Linked DNA regions of Actinokineospora baliensis. The protein of the gene in region 2 interacts with the protein of the main gene of each other region in a pairwise test. Links are inferred from orthologs where the notes say so. Each region holds a gene or a part of one and is shown on either strand. Other genes may lie near its edges.

Region 1 (11,006 bases), 1.8 Mb from region 2 along the record:
CGAAGACCGCGCGCAGCCCGACCGCGCACCCCGCGCCCAAGACGGCGATGACCGCGCCGAGCGTGGTCGCCAACGCGTTGGCCTCGATCAGGTTGCGGACGGGGACCACGTGCGGCAGCGCCGCAGAAAGACCCGAATTGATGAACCTGCTGACCCCGATGGCGACCAAGGCCAGCGTGAACAAGGTCGCCCCGCCCGCCCCCGCGCCGACCGCCACGGCAGCGGTCGCGATGAGCACCCCGCGCACGACGTTCGCGACGACCAAGACCCGGCGGCGGTCCCACCGGTCCAGCAGCGCACCCGCGAAGGGACCGATCAGCGAGTACGGCAGCAGCAGCGCGGTGAACCCGGCGGCGATCGCCAGCGGATCGGCCTCGCGCTCGGGGTTGAACAGGACCGCACCGGCGAGCCCGGCCTGGAAGAGACCGTCGCCCCACTGGGCGGAGAAGCGGGTGAACAGCAGCCTGCGGAACCCGTCACGGGTCAGCAAGGCCCGGGGCCCGATCCGCGTGTGGTGGGCCTCGTGCTCAGAGTCGGTTCGGGCCGTGCTCACGACGGCTGAGCCTATAGGGATGGGCGGCCCCCGAAAGGGCCGCCCATCCTGGCCGACACCCGGTCGCCTCACGGCGAGTTGCGCGACGTGGCTCCAGCCGAGCGGTATTCCACGAAGGCGGTTCTAGTTGAGCCCGGGGGACACGAAGGCGCCGACCGCTGTATCCAACGCGCGGACCGACCGGGATGTTCCCGGCTGGCAAGTCCGGTCCCGGCGGTCCCCCTCCGGATGGGATCATGTCACCGTGCCGTCCGATGTCGACGTCGAACCGGGGACGCTGCTGGTAGCGGCGCCCAGCCTGCTCGACAGCAACTTCCGCCGCACCGTGGTCTACGTGATCGATCACCGCGGCGAAGGCACGCTCGGCGTCGTGCTGAACCGGCCGAGTGACGTCCCGGTGGACGACGTGCTGCCGAACTGGGGCCCGCACGTCACCCAACCGGGTGCCGTTTACGTCGGCGGCCCGGTCGAGCAGAAGACGGCCCTGTGCCTGGCCGCCATGCGCACCGGCGTCGCCGTCGACGGCGTCCGCGGCCTGATCGGCGTCCGCGGTCCGGTCGCCCTGGTCGACCTCGACGCCGACCCCGACGCCTTGGCCCCGAAGTTCCGCGGCCTCCGGGTCTTCGCCGGCTACTCCGGCTGGGACGTGGGCCAGTTGGCAGGCGAGATCGACCGAGGCGACTGGATCGTCGTCCCCGCCCTCCCCGGCGACGTCGTGGCCCCCGCCGACGAAGATCTCTGGGGTCGGGTCCTGCGCCGCCAGGGCATGCCACTCGCGTTGCTGGCCACACATCCCGGTGACGTCCGGGAGAACTGACGTCACGCCAGACCGGCGGTGATCGACACTGCCGGTGTGGCCGATCTCGGTGAACTGACCCCGTACGAGCAGGTGGTCGTCGACGCCGCGCGCAGTGGGGCGGAGGTCGATTCGGCAGTCGGTGAGGTGCGGGCAGAGCTGATCAGGCAGTTGCTGCTGGGAGTACACGGCGATCTTGACCCACGGGGCGTCCGCGTCGTCGGCGCCACGGTCGTCGGGATGCTGGACCTGGACTACGTCACGGCCCGCACCCGATTGGTGCTCCGCGACTGCCTGATCGCGGGAGGGATCTCGTGCAGGCACGCCCGGCTGGGGGAGATCGACCTCGGTGACAGCCGCTTGGCGGGTTTACGGGCCGAGGGCCTACACACCGACGGCAACCTGTTCCTGCGCGACATCGTGATCGACACCCGCGGCCTGGCTGGAGCGGTGAACCTGATCGACGCCCACATCGGTGGGCAACTGCTGCTCGAACGCGCCACCATCACCAACGCCACCGGACCTGCGGTGCAGGCCTTCGCGATGCGCGTCGACAGCACCGCGGTCCTGACCGGCGCGAGACTCACAGGAGCTGGTCAGGTCGGGGCCGTGCGCATGAGGGCCGCGAGGATCGGCGGTGAGCTCGGCCTCGACGACGCCAGCGTCACCAACAGCAGTGGGCCCGCAGTGGATCTCGAAGCCTCGCACGTAGGCGGCCACGTGTTCCTCAGGAAAGCCACGATGATGGGTTCAGGTGAGGCTGCGGCCGTGCGAATGATGGCAGCCACGCTCGGCGGTGGGCTCGAACTCAACAACTCCACCGTCACGAACAGCAGCGGGCCCGCACTGCACTTGGAGCGCATGCACTGCAGCGGCGACGTGTTCCTCAGAGAAGCCAGGGTGACAGGTTCGGGCGGGCTGGGGGCCGTGCGGATGATGGCGGCGACGATCGGCATTTCGCTCGTGCTTGACCGCCTCACGGCCACCAACCATGGTGGGCCCGCACTGCATTTCGATAGCTTGCGTGTTGGCAACAACTTGTTCCTCAGGCAGGCCGCGGTAACCGGCTCGGGTGAGTTGGGGGCCGCACGGATGCTCGACGCCCAAGTCGGCGGTGCGCTCAACCTGGTGGGCGCGACCATCCGCAACGAAAGCGGCCCGGCACTGTCGGCAGACCGGATTCGGACCGGGAACAACCTGTACTTCACCGATGTCACCGCCGTCGGCCACGGCGTCCTCGGGGCGATTCGCCTGCATGACGCCCACATCACCGGTGAGTTCAACTCCTCCGGCTTGCAGGTCACCAATGACGACGGCACGGCTGTGAACGGCGACCGCCTTCACGTGGGAGGCCACCTCTCGCTGCGTGGGGCCAACCTCACCGGGAGGGGCGAGCGGGCCGCGCTGTGGTTGCTCGGCGCGACCATCGGTGGGCAGGTGGACATGCACGGTCTGCGGATCGAGAACGGGCGCGGACCGCTCGTGTTGTTCCTTGAGGCGCAGGTCAAGGGCACGTTGGGGCTGCCGCTCGCTGTGGTGTGCCCGAGCGAGGAGGACGGTCGCCGGTCGTGTCCGAACGCGGGCAGGCAGTTGGACGTTCGGGAGTTCGTCTTCGCCACGTTGGGATTGATGTCCTGGCGGCAGTGGTTGCACGTGTTGGTTCACCACACCGGGAGCTACTCGCCCCAGCCGTACCAGCAGCTCGCCGCTGTCGAACGGCTCGCGGGGCATGACAGCAACGCGCGCCAAGTGCTCATCGCGCAGCAGGAGGACTTGAGGCGACGCGCGCCGGAGGCGCTTGGTGGGCGGTTCGCGCGGTGGCGGCACTGGTTGTGGGGGTGGCTGGGGAACTACGGGTACCGCGCCCACCGGCTCGTGACCGTCTTGGTCGCTGTTCTCGCGTTGGCCGGTGCCGCTGGGTATGTGGCGGGGCAGGTCAGTACGCGGCCGGGGCACTTGGCGGCCGAGCGGGTCCTGCCCGCCAATGCTGGGGTGCCGTGTTCGACCGCGGAGTTGATCGGTCTTGGCATCGACCGCGGGTTGCCGCTCGGTGCCACGGGGCTGCGGGCGCGCTGCGACCTGGCCACCGATACGCGCTGGGGGCAGCTGTTCACCTACGTGCTGTGGGTGCTCCAGGCGCTGGTGTGGGGACTGGCCACGCTCGCCGTCGCTGCCTATACAGGGCTGGTGCGCAAGCCGACCTAAGAGCGGGTCAGCACGTCACATGTGCCGCACTGGCAGCCCGCGCAGCCTGCGGGCACCGCGGGCTTGGGCTCCGGGACGGCCTCTGCGGCCCGGTTGCCCAGGACGCCCGCGGCGAGGGTGATCACGGCGAGGCCGATCACCGCGATGACCGAGACCGTCAGTACCGCGGCCGTGCTCTCCAGGGCGAACCCGGCCGCGGCGCCGAGGACGCCGACCAGGCCCGCGACCAGGGTGGGCAGGCCCGCGACCTTGTTGGCGGTGCGGAACGCCTCGGGGCTGCGCAGGCTCGCGGGGGTGCGGACACCGCCGAAGCGGTTGCGCGGGAGGCGCTCGGTGAGGCCGAGGAAACCCAGGACGAGGAGCGGGAGGCCGGCCACCAGGGGCGCGAGCGGCACGAGGTTCACGTCCAGATGGTAAGAGGTCGTCGGATCGCCACTCGGCGGACACCCTGGTGCGGTGTGCTACCCGTCATGTCTCGCGCCTCAGCTGCTCTCTGTGCCGCCGCCGTCGCGGCCGCTGTGCTCGCCGTGCCCGCGGCGGCCCACCCGCAGAAGGTCCGCCTGATCGGTGAGCGGACCGTCCCCAACGCGCTGGTCTTCCAGGGCACCACGGTCGGCGGCCTGTCCGGCATCGACCGCGACCCGCGCACCGGCGGGTACGTCCTGATCAGCGACGACCGCTCGGACCGGCAGCCCGCCCGGTTCTACACCGCCCGCATCGACGTCACCGCGACCGGCATCGGCCCGGTCGAGTTCACCGGCACCAGCCCGCTGCTGCGCCCCGACGGCAAGACCTACCCGCCGCTGTCGACCGGGGACGGCACCACCGTGGACCCCGAGGACATCCGGGTCGACCCGTGGACCGGCGACTACACCTGGAGCCAGGAGGGCGAGCGCCGCCCGAACCTGCTCATCGACCCCTCGATCCGCACCGCCAAGCGCGACGGCCGCTTCGCCCGCGAGCTGCCGCTGCCCGCGAACCTCAAGATGACCGCCGACCGGGGGCCGCGGCAGAACCTGGTCCTGGAGGGCCTGACCTACGCCGCCGCGGGTGCCCTGGTCGTCTCCACCGTCGAGGGCCCGCTGCTGCAGGACGGCCCGGACGCCACGACCGAGCGCGGCGCGTTGACCCGGATCGTGGTGCAGACCCGGGCGGGCCACCAGCTCGCGCAGTACGCCTACCCGGAGGAGCCGGTGTTCGCCAAGCCGAACCCGTCGACCGGGTTCGCCTCCACCGGGGTCACCTCGATCCTGGCGGTCGACCCGCTGGACCCGACCCGGTTCCTGGTCGTGGAGCGCTCGTTCGTGACCGGTGTCGGCAACAAGGTCCGCGTCTTCGAGGTCGACACGACCGGCGCGACCAACGTGGCCAACCGCGACCTGGCCGACCCGAGCGGGGTGCGGCCGGTGCGCAAGCGGCTGCTGGTCGACCTGGCCGACCTCGGCCTGTCCACTGTGGACAACATCGAGGGCATCACGTGGGGTCCCCGGCTGCGCACCGGCGAGCGGTCGTTGCTGCTGGTCAGCGACGACAACTTCAGCGCGACCCAGGTCACCCAGGTGGTGGCGCTCGCGGTCCGGCTCTAGCGCGTCGGCGAAACGACGTGGACCGGGTGGGGTAAACTCGCACCATGAGCACAGCCCGCCTGCTCCTTAGTCAGCCGCGCTGACCACCTCGGTGGTGAGCGCGGCAACCCTCCATGCCCATCGGGCCTGGGGGGTTTTCGCTTTCTTGGACAGGACCGGGACTAGAGCGCGAGAGGGACGTTTCCACCATGAGTGACGAGCAGCCGGGCCACCGGTACACCGCGGCGCTGGCCGGTCGCATCGAGCGGCGCTGGCAGGACCACTGGGAGCAGCACGGCACCTACCACGCGCCGAACCCGGTCGGGCCGCTGGCGGGCCCGGTGCCCGAGGACAAGCTGTTCGTGCAGGACATGTTCCCGTACCCCTCCGGCGCCGGGCTGCACGTCGGTCACCCGTTGGGGTTCATCGGCACCGACGTGTTCGCCCGCTACCACCGGATGAACGGCCGCAACGTCCTGCACACCATGGGCTTCGACGCCTTCGGCCTGCCCGCCGAGCAGCACGCGGTGTCCACCGGGCAGCACCCGCGCAAGACCACCGACGAGAACATCAGCACCTACCTGCGCCAGATCCGCCGCCTGGGCCTGGGCCACGACGAGCGCCGCCGGATCTCCACCATCGACCCGGAGTACTACCGCTGGACGCAGTGGATCTTCCTGCGCATCTTCAACTCCTGGTACGACGCCGACGCGGGCAAGGCGCGGCCGATCGACGAGCTGGTGGCCCAGTTCGACTCCGGTGAGCGGCCGACCCCGGACGGGCGGCCGTGGGCGGAGCTGTCGCACGCCGAGCGCCAAGGCGTGCTGAACGAGCACCGGCTGGTGTACCTGTCCGACGCGCCGGTGAACTGGGTGCCCGGCCTGGGCACGGTGATCTCCAACGAGGAGGTCACCGCGGACGGGCGCAGCGAGCGCGGCAACTTCCCGGTGTTCCGCCGGAACCTGCGCCAGTGGATGATGCGGATCACCGCCTACGCCGACCGGCTGATCGACGACCTGGACCGGCTGGACTGGCCGGACAAGGTCAAGGCCATGCAGCGCAACTGGATCGGCCGCTCGCACGGCGCCCGGGTCCGGTTCGCGGTCGGCGAGCGCGGCATCGAGGTGTTCACCACCCGGCCGGACACGCTGTTCGGCGCCACCTACATGGTGCTGGCCCCGGAGCACCCGCTGGTCGACGAGATCGCCGCGGCCGAGTGGCCGTCCGATGTGGACAGCCGGTGGACCGCGGGGGCGGCGACCCCCGGTGCGGCGATCGCGGCGTACCGGCACGCGGCGTCGATGAAGTCGGACCTGGACCGCCAGGAGAACAAGGAGAAGACCGGCGTCTTCACCGGCGCGTACGCGACCAACCCGGTCAACGGCGCCCAGGTGCCGGTGTTCATCGCCGACTACGTGCTGATGGGCTACGGCACCGGCGCGATCATGGCCGTCCCCGGCCAGGACCAGCGCGACTGGGACTTCGCGACCGCGTTCGGCCTGCCGGTGATCCGCACCGTCGAGCCGACCGAGGGCTTCGAGGGTGAGGCGTTCACCGGCGAGGGTCCGGCGATCAACTCCGGGTTCCTGGACGGGCTGGGCATCGCCGAGGCGAAGGCGCGGATCATCGGCTGGCTGGAGGAGCAGGGCCACGGCCACGGCACCATCCAGTACAAGCTGCGCGACTGGCTGTTCTCCCGCCAGCGGTACTGGGGCGAGCCGTTCCCGGTGGTCTACGACGCGGACGGCACTGCCATCGCGCTGCCGGAGAGCATGCTGCCGATCGAGCTGCCCGAGGTCGACGACTACTCGCCCAGGACGTTCGACCCCGAGGACGCCGACACCGTCCCGTCGCCGCCGCTGTCGCGCGCGGGCGACTGGGTCGAGGTCGAGTTGGACCTGGGCGACGGCCCCAAGACCTACCGCCGCGACACCAACACCATGCCCAACTGGGCCGGGTCGTGCTGGTACCAGCTGCGCTACGTCGACCCGACCGACGGCGCCCGGTTCGTCGAGCCGGAGAACGAGCGCTACTGGCTGGGCCCGCGCTCCCCCGGCGACCCCGGCGGCGTCGACCTGTACATCGGCGGCGTCGAGCACGCCGTGCTGCACCTGCTGTACGCGCGGTTCTGGCAGAAGGTGCTGTTCGACCTGGGCGAGGTCTCCGGCGAGGAGCCCTATAGGCGGCTGTTCAACCAGGGGTACATCCAGGCGTTCGCCTACACCGACGAGCGCGGCGTGTACGTCGACGCCTCGGCGGTTGTCGAGAAGGACGGCAAGTTCTTCTACGACGGCAAGGAAGTCCGCCAGGAGTACGGGAAGATGGGTAAGAGCCTGCGCAACGTCGTCACGCCGGACGAGATGTGCGAGACCTACGGCGCCGACACCTTCCGCCTGTACGAGATGTCGATGGGCCCTATGGACGTCTCGCGGCCATGGGCGACCAAGGACGTCGTTGGCGCGCAGCGGTTCCTGCAGCGCGTATGGCGCAACCTGGTCGACGAGGAGACCGGTGAGCTGCGGGTCAGCGAGGACGAGCCGGACGAGACCACGCTGCGCGCGCTGCACAAGGCGATCGCCGGGGTGCACGAGGACTACGCGAACCTGCGCTACAACACCGCGGGCGCCAAGCTGATCGAGCTGAACAACTACGTCACCAAGACCTTCCCCGACGGTGCGCCGCGGGCGGTCGCGGTGCCGCTGGTGCAGATGCTGGCGCCGCTGTGCCCGCACATCGCCGAGGAGCTGTGGGCGAAGCTGGGCGGGGTCGAGTCGCTGGCGCACGGGCCGTTCCCCATCGCCGTCGACCGCTACCTGGTCGAGGACACCGTGGAGTACCCGGTCCAGGTCAACGGCAAGGTCCGCGGCCGGGTGACGGTGGCGGCGGGTGCGTCGCAGGACGAGGTGAAGGCGGCCGCGCTGGCCGACGAGAAGGTGGCCGCGGCCGTTGGTGGTGCCAAGCCGAAGAAGTTCATCGTGGTGCCGGGGCGGCTGGTGAACATCGTCGTCTAGAGCGGCCGTCTAGAGCCCGACGTCGGAGATGAGGTCGGCCAGCATGGACTCGAACAGCGGTGTCGGGTCCGTGACCGGGAACGGGAACTGGCCGAACACCTCCAACGCCACCTGGCCGTAGAGGCGCACCCAGAACTGCAGCATGACGTAGGCGGTGTCCACGCCGAGCTGGTCGGGGCTGAGGTTGACGCCGGACTCGGCGATGGTGCTCAGCAGTTCGTCGCGGAAGGTGGTCAGGTCGGGCACGAGGGCGTCGGGGACGTCGACGCCGGGTCGGGTGATGGGCAGTCCGTTGGCCAGCACCCGGCCCGCGACGGTGAGGAAGATCCGCCCGAACGAGTCCTTCGCGGTCCCCGGCGTGGTGACCGGGCAGTACGCGCCCGTGGCCGCCGGGGAGGCGAACACCAGGGCGAACTCCTGCGGGTGCGCCAACGCCCAGCCGCGGAAGCCCCGGCAGATGGCCAGCACCTGACCGACGTTGTCGGTCTCGGCGATCTCCACCAGGTCGTTGCCCAGTTCGACGGTCAGGTCGTCGCACACGTCGGTGCGCAGGTGCTCGAGCAGGTCCTCGCGCGAGTCGTAGTAGCGGTAGAGCGCGGGGGCGGTGATGCCCAGCTCCCTGGCGATGGCGCGCAACGTGACCGCCGCCGGTCCGTCGTTGACCAGCAGCGACCGTGCGTGCTGGCGGATCTCCCGGTCGGTGGCCGCCCGGTCCCGGTCGCGGCGTGTGGCCTGCGTCATCTGACTACCCCGTGCTCTTGTGAACGCCGTTAACTCCACCGTAGTGTGACCCCAACGAGTGAACGGTGTTTACCGGCCTCCCGATGGCCGCGTGTGCACTGCGGCGTCCCGGGAGGAATCGCTCAATGTTCGCATCATGGGGATCAGTGCTCCACCGTAGGCGCTGGCTGGTACTGGTGGCCACCTTGGTCGTCACCCTCGGTGGCGGCCTGTGGGGTCTCGGTGTCTTCGACAAGCTGACCCAGGGCGGTTACGAGGACCCGGCGAGCGAATCGTCGCAGGTCAACCGGATCATCGAAGACGAACTCGGGCAGAAGCCCGCCGACGTCGTGGTGCTCTACGGCGCCCCGAACGTGGATGACCCGGCGGTCGCCGCACGGGTCACCTCGGCGCTCGACGCGTTACCGAGCTCGGCCGTCGCGGCGCGGGTCGACTACTGGTCGACCAAGCAGCCCGCGCTGGCCAGCCCGGACAAGAAGCTGGCGATGGCGACCATCACCCTGGCCGGGGACACCTTCGACGCCAGGCAGGACGCGTTCGCGGTGATCAAGGACGCGCTGCCGGTGCCCGGGGTCGTCACCCAGGTGGGCGGGAAGGTGCCGACCGAGCAGGCGATGACCGAGCGGTCCAACGCCGACCTGGCGGTGGCCGAGGCGATCTCGCTGCCGGTCACGCTGATCCTGCTGGTGCTGATCTTCGGCAGCCTGGTCGCGGCGGCGCTGCCGGTGCTGGTGGGTGGTCTGGCGATCTTCGGATCCCTGGGTGTGCTGCGGTTGCTGAGCCTGGGACTCGAGGTCAACACGTTCGCGGTGAACGTGGCCACCCTGCTCGGCCTCGGCATGGCAATCGACTACGGCCTGTTCACCGTGGGCCGGTTCCGCGAGGAACTCGCCGCCGGGCTGTCACCCGCTGACGCTGTGCGGCGCACAGTGGCGACCGCCGGTCGTACCGTGGCGTTCTCGGCGACGCTGCTGGTGATCGCGCTCGCCGGGCTCCTGGTGTTCCCCATGGACTTCCTCAAGTCCATGGCCTACGGCGGCATGTCCGCCGTCGCCATCGCCGCGATCGTGTCGCTCACCCTCCTGCCCGCGCTGCTGGCCATCCTCGGTCACCGCGTCGACAAGCTGTCGCTGCCCTGGCGCCGCAGGGTCAGCCCGGAACCGCGCTTCCTCGGCAAGGTCGCCGACGCCGTCATGCGCCGCCCCCTGCTGTTCGTCGTCCCGATCGTCGCGGTGCTGGTGCTGCTCGCCCTCCCCTTCGGCAGCGCCCGCTTCGGCGGCGCCGACGAACGCCAACTCCCGCCGGGTGACCCGCACCGAGCGACCGCCGAGGCGATCGCGAACAACTTCCCCGCGGCGGGCAACGACACCGTCAAGATCGTCCTGCGCTTCCCCGGCACCCCCGACCAGGCCGAGATCGGCTCGTTCGTCGCGGCGGCCAAGCAGGTCCCCGGGGTCGCCGACGCGGTGCCCAGCGGCGCGAACGAGAACGTGGTGCTGCTGACCGCGCCGCTGAAGAACGAGTCGTCCTCGCCGGAAGCCCGCGCCGCGATCGACGGCCTACGCGCACTGCCGTCGTCCGCGCAGGTGATGGTCGGCGGGTTCCCGGCGCTGGTCGCGGACTCGGTCACCGGCATCGTCGACCGGGTGCCGTGGATGGTCGGGATCCTGGTGCTGGCCACCCTGGTGCTGATGTTCCTGGCGTTCGGGTCGGTGCTGCTGCCGGTCAAGGCCGTGGTGATGAGCGCCCTCAGCCTCTCCGCCACCTTCGGCGTGCTGGTGTTCGTGTTCCAGGAGGGCCACGGCGCCGGGCTGCTCGACGTGACCCCGCAACCGGCCCAGGCCGGGATGATGGTCCTCATCGGCGCGGTGGTCTTCGGCCTCTCCACCGACTACGAGACCTTCCTGCTGTCCCGGATGGTCGAGGCCCGCCACTCCGGTCTGTCCACTCAGGACGCGATCAAGACCGGCCTGCTCCGCACCGGCCGCATGATCACCGCGGCCGCCCTGCTCCTCGGCGTGGTCACCGGCGCCTTCGGCATGTCCTCCCTGCAGAGCATGCGCTTCATCGGCCTCGGCATGATCGTCGCCCTGATCCTCGACGCCACCATCGTCCGCATGCTCCTGGTCCCCGCC
Region 2 (10,605 bases):
TGGTACGTCGTGGCCGCCTACACGCTGGCGGTCGTCGCCCTTGGCTTCCACCTCCGGCACGGGATGTGGAGCGCGCTGCGCAGCCTGGGCAAGGCCCCCGGCACATCGAGCGCGGCGGCCTTGGTCGTCTCCGTTGGCATCACGGTCGGATTCCTCTCCGTGCCCTACGCCGTCCTCTTCGGAATCGTGAGGTAACCCAGTGCTCTACCGCGAGGGCGACCCGATCGCCGACACCCGTGCCCCGCAGGGCCCTCTTGAGACCCGGTGGGAGCGCCGCCGCTTCTCCTCCCGGCTGGTCAACCCCGCCAACCGGCGCAAGCTGACCGTCATCGTCGTGGGGACCGGCCTGGCGGGCGGCTCAGCAGCCGCGACCCTGGGCGAACTCGGCTACAACGTGCTGTCGTTCTGCTACCAGGACAGCCCGAGACGCGCCCACAGCATCGCCGCACAAGGCGGCATCAACGCCGCCAAGAACTACGCGGGCGACGGCGACAGCGTGCACCGCCTCTTCCACGACACCGTCAAGGGCGGCGACTTCCGCTCCCGCGAGTCCAACGTGCACCGGCTCGCGGAGGTCAGCACCAGCATCATCGACCAGTGCGTCGCTCAAGGCGTGCCCTTCGCACGCGAGTACGGGGGCTTGCTCGACACAAGGTCCTTCGGCGGCGCACAGGTGTCCAGGACCTTCTACGCGCGGGGGCAGACCGGACAACAACTCCTCTTGGGCGCCTATCAAGCGCTTGCGCGACAGATCCACGCGGGCACGGTCCGGTCACACCCGCGAACGGAGATGCTCGACCTGGTTGTGTCCCAAGGCCGGGCCCGCGGCGTCGTAGTGCGCGATCTCGTCACAGGTGAAGTCACCACGCACCTAGCCGACGCGGTGGTCTTGGCGACAGGCGGCTACGGCAACGTCTTTCACCTCTCGACCAACGCCAAGGGCTGCAACACCACCGCCATATGGCGCGCGCACAAGCGCGGTGCCCTCTTCGCGAACCCGTGCTACACCCAGATCCACCCCACCTGCATCCCGGTCAGCGGCGACCACCAGTCGAAGCTGACGCTGATGAGCGAGTCACTGCGCAACGACGGTCGGGTGTGGGTTCCTCTCCAGGCGGGCGACGATCGCACACCCGGCCAGATCCCCGAGGCCGAACGGGACTACTACCTGGAACGGATGTACCCGAGCTTCGGCAACCTGGTTCCCCGCGACATCGCTTCCCGCGCCGCGAAAGCCGTGTGCGACGCCGGTAGGGGAGTGGGGCCCGGGGGTCTGGGTGTTTATCTCGACTTCGCTGACGCCATCGCGCGGCTCGGTAGGGATGCCGTTGCCGCGCGGTACGGGAACCTGTTCGAGATGTACCAGCGCATCACCGACGAAGACCCCTACCAGGTTCCGATGCGCATCTACCCGGCCGTGCACTACACCATGGGCGGCCTCTGGGTGGACTACGACCTGCGCAGCACCATCCCGGGCCTCTTCGTCATCGGCGAAGCCAACTTCTCCGACCACGGCGCCAACCGGCTTGGGGCCAGTGCTCTTATGCAGGGGCTCGCGGACGGCTACTTCGTCCTCCCCGCGGTCATTGGCGACTACCTCGCTGACGGCCCGTTCGGACCCGTCGACGCCAACGCGGTCGACGAGGCCGAGGACGGTGTGCGCGAGATGATCGACACGCTCCTGTCGATCGACGGTGACCGCACAGCGGAGTCCTTCCACCGCGAGCTAGGCAGGCTCATGTGGGATCTATGCGGCATGGAACGCTCAGAGGAAGGGCTCCGGAAGGCCCTAGAACGCATCCCCTCGCTGCGCGACGAGTTCTGGCGACGGCTGAAGGTGACGGGCACCGGCAGCGAACTGAACCAGGCCCTGGAGAAGGCGGGGCGGGTAGCGGACTTCCTCGAACTGGCCGAACTGATGTGCGTCGACGCCCTCCACCGCACCGAGTCTTGCGGCGGCCACTTCCGCGTGGAGAGCCAAACCCCAGAAGGTGATGCGCGCCGCGACGACGAGAACTTCTCTTACGTCGCCGCGTGGGAGTTCACCGGCGTAGGCGAACCACCCGCCCTCCACCACGAAGAACTGACCTTCGAGGCCGTCAGCCCCACCGTGAGGAGCTACAAGTGAAGTACCGAGTGCGGGTGTGGCGTCAGGCGGGCCCGGCCGCGTCAGGCCGCCTCGTCGACTACGACATCGACGACGTCACCGCCGACATGTCGTTCCTTGAGATGCTGGACGTCCTCAACGAACGCCTCCAACTCGAAGGCGACGACCCCGTCGCCTTCGACCACGACTGCCGCGAAGGCATCTGCGGCGCCTGCGGGGTCATGATCGATGGTGTTGCCCACGGCCCCGGCAAGGCCACTACGACCTGCCAACTGCACATGCGCCAATTCGACCCGTCCCAGCCGATCGTCGTCGAACCGTGGCGGGCGGCGCCCTTCCCCGTGGTGCGCGACCTCGTCGTAGACCGCTCCGCACTCGACCGAGTCATCGAATCAGGCGGCTACATCTCCACCCGCGCAGGCGCGGCGCCCGACGCCCACGCCCTACCCGTGCCCAAACCCGACGCCGACACCGCCTTCGAAGCCGCCGCCTGCATCGGGTGCGGCGCGTGCGTGGCGGCGTGCCCCAACGGCTCCTCGATGCTGTTCACCGCCGCCAAAGCCACCCACCTCGGAGTCCTGCCCCAAGGCCAACCCGAGCGCTACACCCGCGCCCGCGACATGGTCGAAACCCAAGACGACCTCGGCTTCGGCGGCTGCACCCTCACCGGCGAATGCACCGCCGTCTGCCCCAAGGGCATCCCCCTGACCGCCATCACCCGCCTAAACCACGACGTGCTGTCCGCGGCCATGCGCTCCGCCTAGGCCATCCTCGACATCGCCGTCGGCCAGACACCATCAGCCTGCTTGAGCTGCGCGAACTCATCCACAGACTGGCGGGTTGACGACGCGGGTTGTCGGTCCCCCTCGTTAGTCTGAGCAGGTGACCAGTGCTGATCAGGACCTGCCGCACCTGTCGGCCGCCACCGCGGCCGAGGGTGTCGAGGACGTGCCCGCCGACGTCCGGGAGCGGCATGCGGTGCTCGCCGAGGAGTTGCTCGGCCACCAGTTCCGCTACTACGTGCTCGACTCGCCGACCGTCTCCGACGGCGAGTTCGACGTGCTGCTGCGCGAGCTGGCCGAGCTCGAGCGGGTGCACCCGGCGCTGGTCACCCCCGAGTCGCCCACCCAGCGCGTCGGCGGCACGTTCTCCACCGAGTTCGCCGCCGTCGACCACCTGGAGCGGATGCTCAGCCTGGACAACGCCTTCGACTTCGACGAGCTCGGGTCCTGGGTCGACCGGGTCACCAAGGAGGTCGGCGACGCCGCGCACTACCTGTGCGAGCTCAAGATCGACGGGCTGGCCATCAACCTGCTCTACGAGAACGGCAGGCTCACCCGCGCTCTCACCCGCGGCGACGGCCGCACCGGCGAGGACGTCACCCTCAACGTGCGCACCATGCGCGACGTGCCGGAGCGGCTGGTCGGCAGCGCCGAGTTCCCGGTCCCCGAGCTCGTCGAGATCCGCGGCGAGGTCTTCTTCCGCGTCGAGGACTTCACCGAGCTCAACGCCCGCCTGGTGGAGGCGGGCAAACCGCCGTTCGCGAACCCGCGCAACACAGCGGCGGGCTCGCTGCGCCAGAAGGACCCCAAGATCACCGCGAGTCGGCCGCTGCGGATGATCTGCCACGGCCTGGGCAAGCGGGTCGGGTTCGAGCCGACCGCCCAGTCCGAGGCGTACCGCGCCCTGGCGGCGTGGGGTCTGCCGGTGTCCGAGCACACGAAGCTGCTGCGCTCGGCCGACCAGCTCGCCGAGCACGTCCGGTACTGGGGCGAGCACCGCCACGACGCACTGCACGAGATCGACGGCATCGTCATCAAGGTCGACGAGGTGTCCCTGCAGCGCAGGCTGGGCAGCACCTCGCGGGCGCCGCGGTGGGCGATCGCCTACAAGTACGCGCCGGAGGAGGCCACCACCACGCTGCTCGACATCCGGGTGAACGTGGGCCGCACCGGCCGGGTCACCCCGTACGCGGTGATGGAGCCGGTCAAGGTCGCGGGTTCCACCGTCGAGATGGCCACCCTGCACAACGCGGGCGAGGTCAAGCGCAAGGGCGTGCTCATCGGCGACCGCGTCGTCATCCGCAAGGCGGGCGACGTCATCCCCGAGGTCCTGGGGCCGGTCGTCGACGCGAGACCCGACGACGCGCGCGAGTTCGTCATGCCCACCGACTGCCCGGCCTGCGGCACCACCCTGCGCTACGAGAAGGAGGGCGACGCCGACATCCGCTGCCCCAACGCGCGGTCCTGCCCCGCGCAGCTGCGGGAACGGCTCTTCCACCTCGCGGGCCGCGGTGCGTTCGACATCGAGGTCCTCGGCTACGAGGCCGCGGGCGCACTGCTGTCCTCCGGCGCGCTGGCCGACGAGGGCGATGTGTTCTCCCTCACCGAGGACGACCTGATCGAGGTCGACCTGTTCCGCACCAAGGCGGGCGAGCTCTCCGCCAACGGGCGCAAGTTGCTGGCCAACCTCGACAGCGCCAAAGACCGTCCACTGTGGAAGGTGGTGGTCGCGCTGTCGATCCGGCACGTCGGCCCGACCGCTGCGCGGGCGCTGGCCCGCGAGTTCGGCTCCCTGGCGGCGATCGAGGCCGCCGACGAGCAGCAGCTCGCCGACACCGAGGGCGTCGGCCCGACCATCGCGGCCGCGGTGCTCGAGTGGTTCGAGGTCGACTGGCACCGCGACGTGGTCGACAAGTGGCGCGCCGCCGGGGTCACCACGGTCGAGGAGCGCGACGAGGAGATCCCGCGCACGTTGGAGGGCCTCTCGATCGTGGTCACCGGGAGCCTGTCGACGCATTCGCGCGACGAGGCCAAGGAGTCCATCTTGGCCAGAGGCGGCAAGGCTTCCGGCTCGGTCTCGAAGAAGACCGCGTTCGTCGTGGTCGGTGACGCTCCCGGTACCAAGTACGACAAGGCCGTGCAGCTCAAGGTCCCGGTGCTCGACGAGGACGGTTTCGCGGTGCTGCTGGCCCGGGGCCCGGAAGCGGCCGCCGAGGTCGCCGCCGTCGGCGATCCGAACGCCCCCGCGGAGTCCACCGAGGACTGACCCAGCTCGTCCGGGAAAGGTTGTCCGGTCACCTTTCCCGGCGGTACGGGAGCGGGAACGCTCCCGTGCTGGGCCATCCGTGTGAGCGCTACCCGCCGGTTGCCGACCGGTGCGCCGCAACGCGTCGCGAATCCGCTGTACCGGGTGGTTGGCAGCACCGCGATCCCTTGGCAGGGTGGGGGTGGCACGTGGCGGCGGGTCGCGGGTGATCTGTGCGGTCGGGACCGGGCGAGGGGGCGCCGTGGGTGGTGTGCGCCGCGGGTGGCGGTGCGGGTGAGGCGGTCGTGGCGAGCGCCCGGTACAGGCAACCGGGAGCGCGCTGGGGCGTCGGAGGTCTCCGGTGGGTGTCGCCGCGTCCGACGGCGTGGTCCGGCACCGCCGACGACACGACGGACGTGGGAGGACGAGGCGTGGCTGAGGTGGCTGACCTGGTGGTGCGCCAGGCGCGGTCGGACGAGGTGCGGCGGGTCGGGGTGCTGACCGTCGAGGCCTACCGGGCGGTCGGGTACCCGGGTGAGGGGGGCGGGTCCGGCTACGCCACCCTGCTCGCCGACGCCGAGTCCCGGATGCGCTCGGCGGAGCTGCTGGTCGCCGCGGACCGGGAGGGGTGTCTGCTCGGTACGGTCACCGTCGCGCTGCCGGGCACCCCGTTCGCCGAGATCTCCCGCGCCGGGGAACTGGAACTGCGGATGCTCGCCGTCGCCGCCCCCGCGCGCGGCCGCGGTGTGGGGGAGTTGCTGGTCCGCACGGTGATCGCCCGGGCGCGGGAGCTGGGCATCGACCGGGTGGTGCTGTGCAGCCCGGCGGCGTTGGGCGCCGCGCACCGCCTCTACGAGCGGCTCGGCTTCACCCGGCTGCCCAGCCGGGACTGGTGTCCCGGTCCGGATGTCCGGCTGATCGCCTACACCCTCGACGTGTAGGCCGTCCACACCGAACGCGGGGGTCTGCCAGTGACAACACCCGGAGACCGAACCTCTGCTTCACTGGACCGGTGGACCTGCAAGCGTGCCTCAACGGCGAGCGCTCCGCCGCCGACGCCCCGGTGACCGCGGTGGCCCTCGCCGCCGCGGCCGCCGAGGTGGCCGCCCTCGGCGTCGCGTCGGTGCACGTGCACCCGCGCGACGCCACCGGCGCGACCACGCTGATCGGCCCCGAACTGGCCCCCACGGTCGCCGCCATCCGCGCCGCCGCCCCCGGCACCGCCGTCGGCGTCACCACCGGCGCCTGGGCCCAGCCGGACCCGGCACGGCGCGTGGCGGCCATCGCGGCGTGGGTCGGGCTGTCGACGGGACGCCCGGACTTCGCCTCGGTCAACGTCCACGAAGACGGCTGGCAGGAGGTCTGCGCGGCCCTCACCGCCGCGGGCATCGCGGTAGAACTAGGCGTCTTCGATGTCCCCGCCGCCGAGTTGCTGCGCGAACACGGCATCCCGGCGGGGGCGGTGCGGGTGCTGGCCGAGGTTCAGCCGCACGCCGAAGCAGCACCACTGCTCGACGCACTCGCCTGGTCGCCGCTCCCGATCTTGCTCCACGGCGAGGAGGACACGGCCTGGCCAGTCCTCACCGAAGCTCTCCGCCGCGGCCTGCCCACCCGCATGGGCCTGGAGGACACCCTCCACCTCCCCGACGGCACCCGAGCCACGACGAACGCAGACCTCATCCACGCCGTCTTGCGCTAAGAGCTAGCGGACTTCAGTCCGGTAGGACTACCGCGACGATGCCTGCCAGGTGGGCCAGGCGGGCCACTTCGGCCGCTCGGAACATCGGACCGCCGGGGCGGCCGACGAGGAGGACCCGGTCGGGTTTGCCCAAGGGGGTGGCCGCCAGTTCGGTGCCCAGTTCGCGCCAGGTCGCCGGGACCCAGGACTCCTCGCCGTCGAGGACGGTGGCTCTGGCCAGGGGGAGCCAGGGCAGGTCGATGGTTTGGATGTCGGGGGCCGCGGTGCTGGCCGCCAGCTTGTTCGCGCCCTCCGCGGTCGCGGCGACGATCAGGGCCCAGCCCGCTCGGATGATCTTCGGGACGCCCGCCGCGAAGATCGCCAGGCCGTCGGCGGGTTCGGCGGCCACGTCCTCGACCAGTTCCAGCTCGCGGTGGGTGTCGAGCACGCCCGCGTACGGGCGCACAGCGTCGACCTCCACGCCGGGGATCGACTCGGCCGCGGTGATCAGCACGTCCGGCAGCCTGCCGCTGGGCAGTTCCACCACCAGGTCGTCGATGGCGACCCCGCCCGCCCGCTCCACCACGTCGACGCTGAGGATGTCGGCCCCGATGGCCCCCAGCGCGGTCGCGACCGCGCCCAGGGTGCCTGGGCTGTCCGGGAGCTGGACCCGGATCAGGAACGACAAGGCGAACGCCTCCCGTGCTCTGGCGACCCCGCGCGGACGCGCGGATCTCCTCGACCGCTGATTGTCGCAGACCCGGGCCGCGCTGCGCGGGCTGCCACCGGCCACCGGTTTAGCACCGCGACGCGCCCGGAACAACCCGTTCGGGGTCGCGGGACCGCGCGAAATAGACTCGCGGGGTTCCTATCACAGACAACCCCGGGGGTTCGTCGAGTGCCCAGCATCTCCCGCGACGAGGTGGCCCACCTCGCTCGCCTGGCCAGGTTGGCCGTCACCGAAGCGGAGCTCGACCTGTTCGCAGGTCAGCTCGACCAGATCGTGGCGGCGGTCGCCCAGGTCGGCCAGGTCGCCGACCAGGACATCCCGCCGACGTCGCACTCGGTGCCGTTGACCAACGTCTTCCGCGCCGACGTCGTCCGCCCGGGGCTCACCCAGCAGCAGGCCATCGCCGCCGCGCCCGCGGCGGAGGACGGCCGGTTCCGCGTGCCGAGGATCCTCGGGGAGGAAGCATGACCGAGTTGACTCGCCTCACCGCGGCCGACATCGCGGCCAAGGTCGCCGCGAAGGAGGTCTCCGCGGTGGAGGTCACCCAGGCGCACCTGGACCGCATCGCCGCGGTCGACCACGCCGTGCACGCCTTCCTGCACGTCGACACCGAGCGCGCGCTGGCCGCCGCCAAGGCCGTCGACGACGACCTGGCCGCGGGCCGCCCGGCGGCCTCGCCGCTGGCCGGGGTGCCGCTGGCGCTCAAGGACGTCCTCACCATGCAGGGCGCGCCGACCACCTGCGGCTCCAAGGTCCTCGAGAACTGGCAGCCGCCCTACGACGCCACCGTGACGCAGCGGTTGCGCGCGGCCGGGGTGGTGATCCTCGGCAAGACCAACATGGACGAGTTCGCGATGGGGTCCTCCACCGAGAACTCCGCGTACGGCCCCACCCGCAACCCGTGGGACCTCGACCGGATCCCCGGCGGGTCCGGCGGCGGGTCCTCCGCCGCGCTCGCCGCCTTCCAGGCGCCGCTGGCGATCGGCACCGACACCGGCGGCTCCATCCGCCAGCCCGGCGCCGTCACCGGCACGGTCGGCGTGAAGCCCACCTACGGCACCGTGTCCCGCTTCGGCCTGGTCGCTTTCTCGTCCTCTTTGGACCAGGCTGGCCCGTGCGCGCGGACCGTGCTGGACGCGGCGCTGCTGCACGAGGTGATCGCGGGCCACGACCCGCTCGACTCGACCTCCATCGACGCCCCCGTCCCGCCCGTGGTGGCCGCGGTGCGCGAGGGCGCGACCGGTGACCTCACCGGCGTGCGGGTCGGTGTGGTCACCGAGTTCGCCGGTGACGGGTACGAGCCCGGCGTGGCCGCCGCGTTCACCGCCGCCGTCGAGCAGCTGCGCGAGCTGGGCGCCGAGATCATCGAGGTGTCCTGCCCCAGCTTCGACCTCGCGCTGCCCGCGTACTACCTGATCGCGCCGAGCGAGGCCTCGTCCAACCTGGCCCGCTTCGACGCGATGCGCTACGGCCTGCGGGTGGGCGACGACGGCACCCGCAGCGCCGAGGAGGTCATGTCGACCACCCGCGCCGCCGGGTTCGGCGCCGAGGTCAAGCGGCGCATCATGCTCGGCACCTACGCGCTCTCCGCCGGGTACTACGACGCCTACTACGGCTCCGCGCAGAAGGTCCGCACGCTGATCATGCGCGACTTCGACGCCGCGTTCGCCAAGGTGGACGTGCTGGTGTCGCCGACGACGCCGACCACCGCGTTCAAGATCGGCGAGCGCACCGCGGACCCGATGGCCATGTACCGGGCCGACCTGTGCACCATCCCGTCCAACCTGGCAGGCAACGCCGCGCTCAGCGTCCCGTGTGGACTCTCCGAGGGGCTGCCGGTCGGGTTGCAGATCATGTCGCCCGCGCTGCAGGACCACCGCGGCTACCGGGTGGCCGCGGCCTACGAGCTCGCCCGCGACGCCGCGCAGGGCGGCCCGCTGATCAACCGCGTTCCGGAGTTGGAGGTCGTGCACTGATGGCCGGGTCGAAGGTCAAGGGCGTGTTCGGGATCGTCAGCGCGGTCACCTCCGCCACCAGCGCCGCCCGCGGGTTCGCCGCGGCCCGCGCGGACAAGGACGGCCTGGTGCTGGCCAACGCCATCGCCAGCGTCGTCGTCGCCATCACCGGCGTGCTCATCGCCGTGCGTGCCTACCGGAGGGCCAAGTGACCACCGCTGAGCTGATGGACTACGCCGAGGTCGTCACCCGGTTCGACCCGGTGCTCGGCCTCGAGGTCCACGTGGAGCTCTCCACCGCGACCAAGATGTTCTGCGGCTGCGCCAACGAGTTCGGCGGCGAGCCCAACACCAACGTGTGCCCGACCTGCCTGGGGCTGCCCGGGTCGCTGCCGGTGGTCAACGCCGTCGCGATCGAGTCCGCGATCCGCATCGGGCTCGCGCTCAACTGCGACATCGCCGAGTGGTGCCGGTTTGCGCGCAAGAACTACTTCTACCCCGACATGCCGAAGAACTTCCAGACCTCGCAGTACGACGAGCCGATCGCCTTCAACGGCTGGCTCGACGTCACCCTCGACGACGGCGAGGTCGTGCGCGTGCAGATCGAGCGCGCGCACATGGAGGAGGACACCGGCAAGTCCCTGCACGTGGGTGGTGCCACCGGCCGCATCCACGGCGCGGAGCACTCGCTGCTGGACTACAACCGGGCTGGCGTGCCGCTGATCGAGATCGTCACCAAGACGATCGAGGGCACCGGCGAGCGGGCCCCCGAGGTCGCCCGCGCCTACGTCTCGACCCTGCGCGACCTGCTCAAGGCGCTCGACGTGTCCGACGTCCGGATGGACCAGGGTTCCCTGCGCTGCGACGCCAACGTCTCCCTGATGGAGCGCGGCGCCACCGAGTTCGGCACCCGCACCGAGACCAAGAACGTCAACTCCCTGCGCAGCGTCGAGCGCGCCGTCCGCTACGAGATGACCCGCCAGGCCGCCCTCCTGGCCGCAGGCGGCTCGATCCTGCAGGAGACCCGCCACTTCGAAGAGGCGTCGGGCACCACGCGCGCCGGGCGGCGCAAGGAGACCTCGGAGGACTACCGGTACTTCCCGGAGCCC

What was found.
Region 1: the proteins of ligA (region 2) and leuS interact in binary tests that used the Escherichia coli proteins (3 or more experiments, as listed by UniProt). The link is inferred for Actinokineospora baliensis from one-to-one orthologs.

The regions. Positions count from the first base shown.
Region 1 is NZ_JAFBCK010000001.1:1,352,065-1,363,070, reverse strand. What follows is about bases 5,009-8,330. They hold leuS (leucine--tRNA ligase), read left to right. Parts: upstream 5,009-5,328; coding sequence 5,329-8,130; downstream 8,131-8,330. Other genes in these bases: JOD54_RS06270 (TetR/AcrR family transcriptional regulator), read right to left, coding at 8,140-8,330; JOD54_RS06280 (esterase-like activity of phytase family protein), read left to right, coding at 5,009-5,140. Outside these bases: JOD54_RS06300 (MFS transporter), read right to left, coding at 1-553; JOD54_RS06295 (YqgE/AlgH family protein), read left to right, coding at 798-1,370; JOD54_RS06290 (hypothetical protein), read left to right, coding at 1,407-3,554; JOD54_RS06285 (SdpI family protein), read right to left, coding at 3,551-3,958; more of JOD54_RS06280, read left to right, coding at 4,025-5,008; more of JOD54_RS06270, read right to left, coding at 8,331-8,871; JOD54_RS06265 (MMPL family transporter), read left to right, coding at 9,018-11,006.
Region 2 is NZ_JAFBCK010000001.1:3,113,977-3,124,581, forward strand. Bases 2,652-5,572 are described here. They hold ligA (NAD-dependent DNA ligase LigA), read left to right. Parts: upstream 2,652-2,989; coding sequence 2,990-5,155; downstream 5,156-5,572. Other genes in these bases: JOD54_RS14930 (succinate dehydrogenase/fumarate reductase iron-sulfur subunit), read left to right, coding at 2,652-2,871. Also shown: JOD54_RS14920 (succinate dehydrogenase cytochrome b subunit), read left to right, coding at 1-195; JOD54_RS14925 (fumarate reductase/succinate dehydrogenase flavoprotein subunit), read left to right, coding at 200-2,128; more of JOD54_RS14930, read left to right, coding at 2,125-2,651; JOD54_RS14940 (GNAT family N-acetyltransferase), read left to right, coding at 5,575-6,075; JOD54_RS14945 (3-keto-5-aminohexanoate cleavage protein), read left to right, coding at 6,147-6,833; JOD54_RS14950 (ACT domain-containing protein), read right to left, coding at 6,847-7,500; Asp-tRNA(Asn)/Glu-tRNA(Gln) amidotransferase subunit GatC, read left to right, coding at 7,711-8,010; Asp-tRNA(Asn)/Glu-tRNA(Gln) amidotransferase subunit GatA, read left to right, coding at 8,007-9,518; JOD54_RS14965 (hypothetical protein), read left to right, coding at 9,518-9,709; Asp-tRNA(Asn)/Glu-tRNA(Gln) amidotransferase subunit GatB, read left to right, coding at 9,706-10,605. UniProt on the Escherichia coli protein: DNA ligase that catalyzes the formation of phosphodiester linkages between 5'-phosphoryl and 3'-hydroxyl groups in double-stranded DNA using NAD as a coenzyme and as the energy source for the reaction.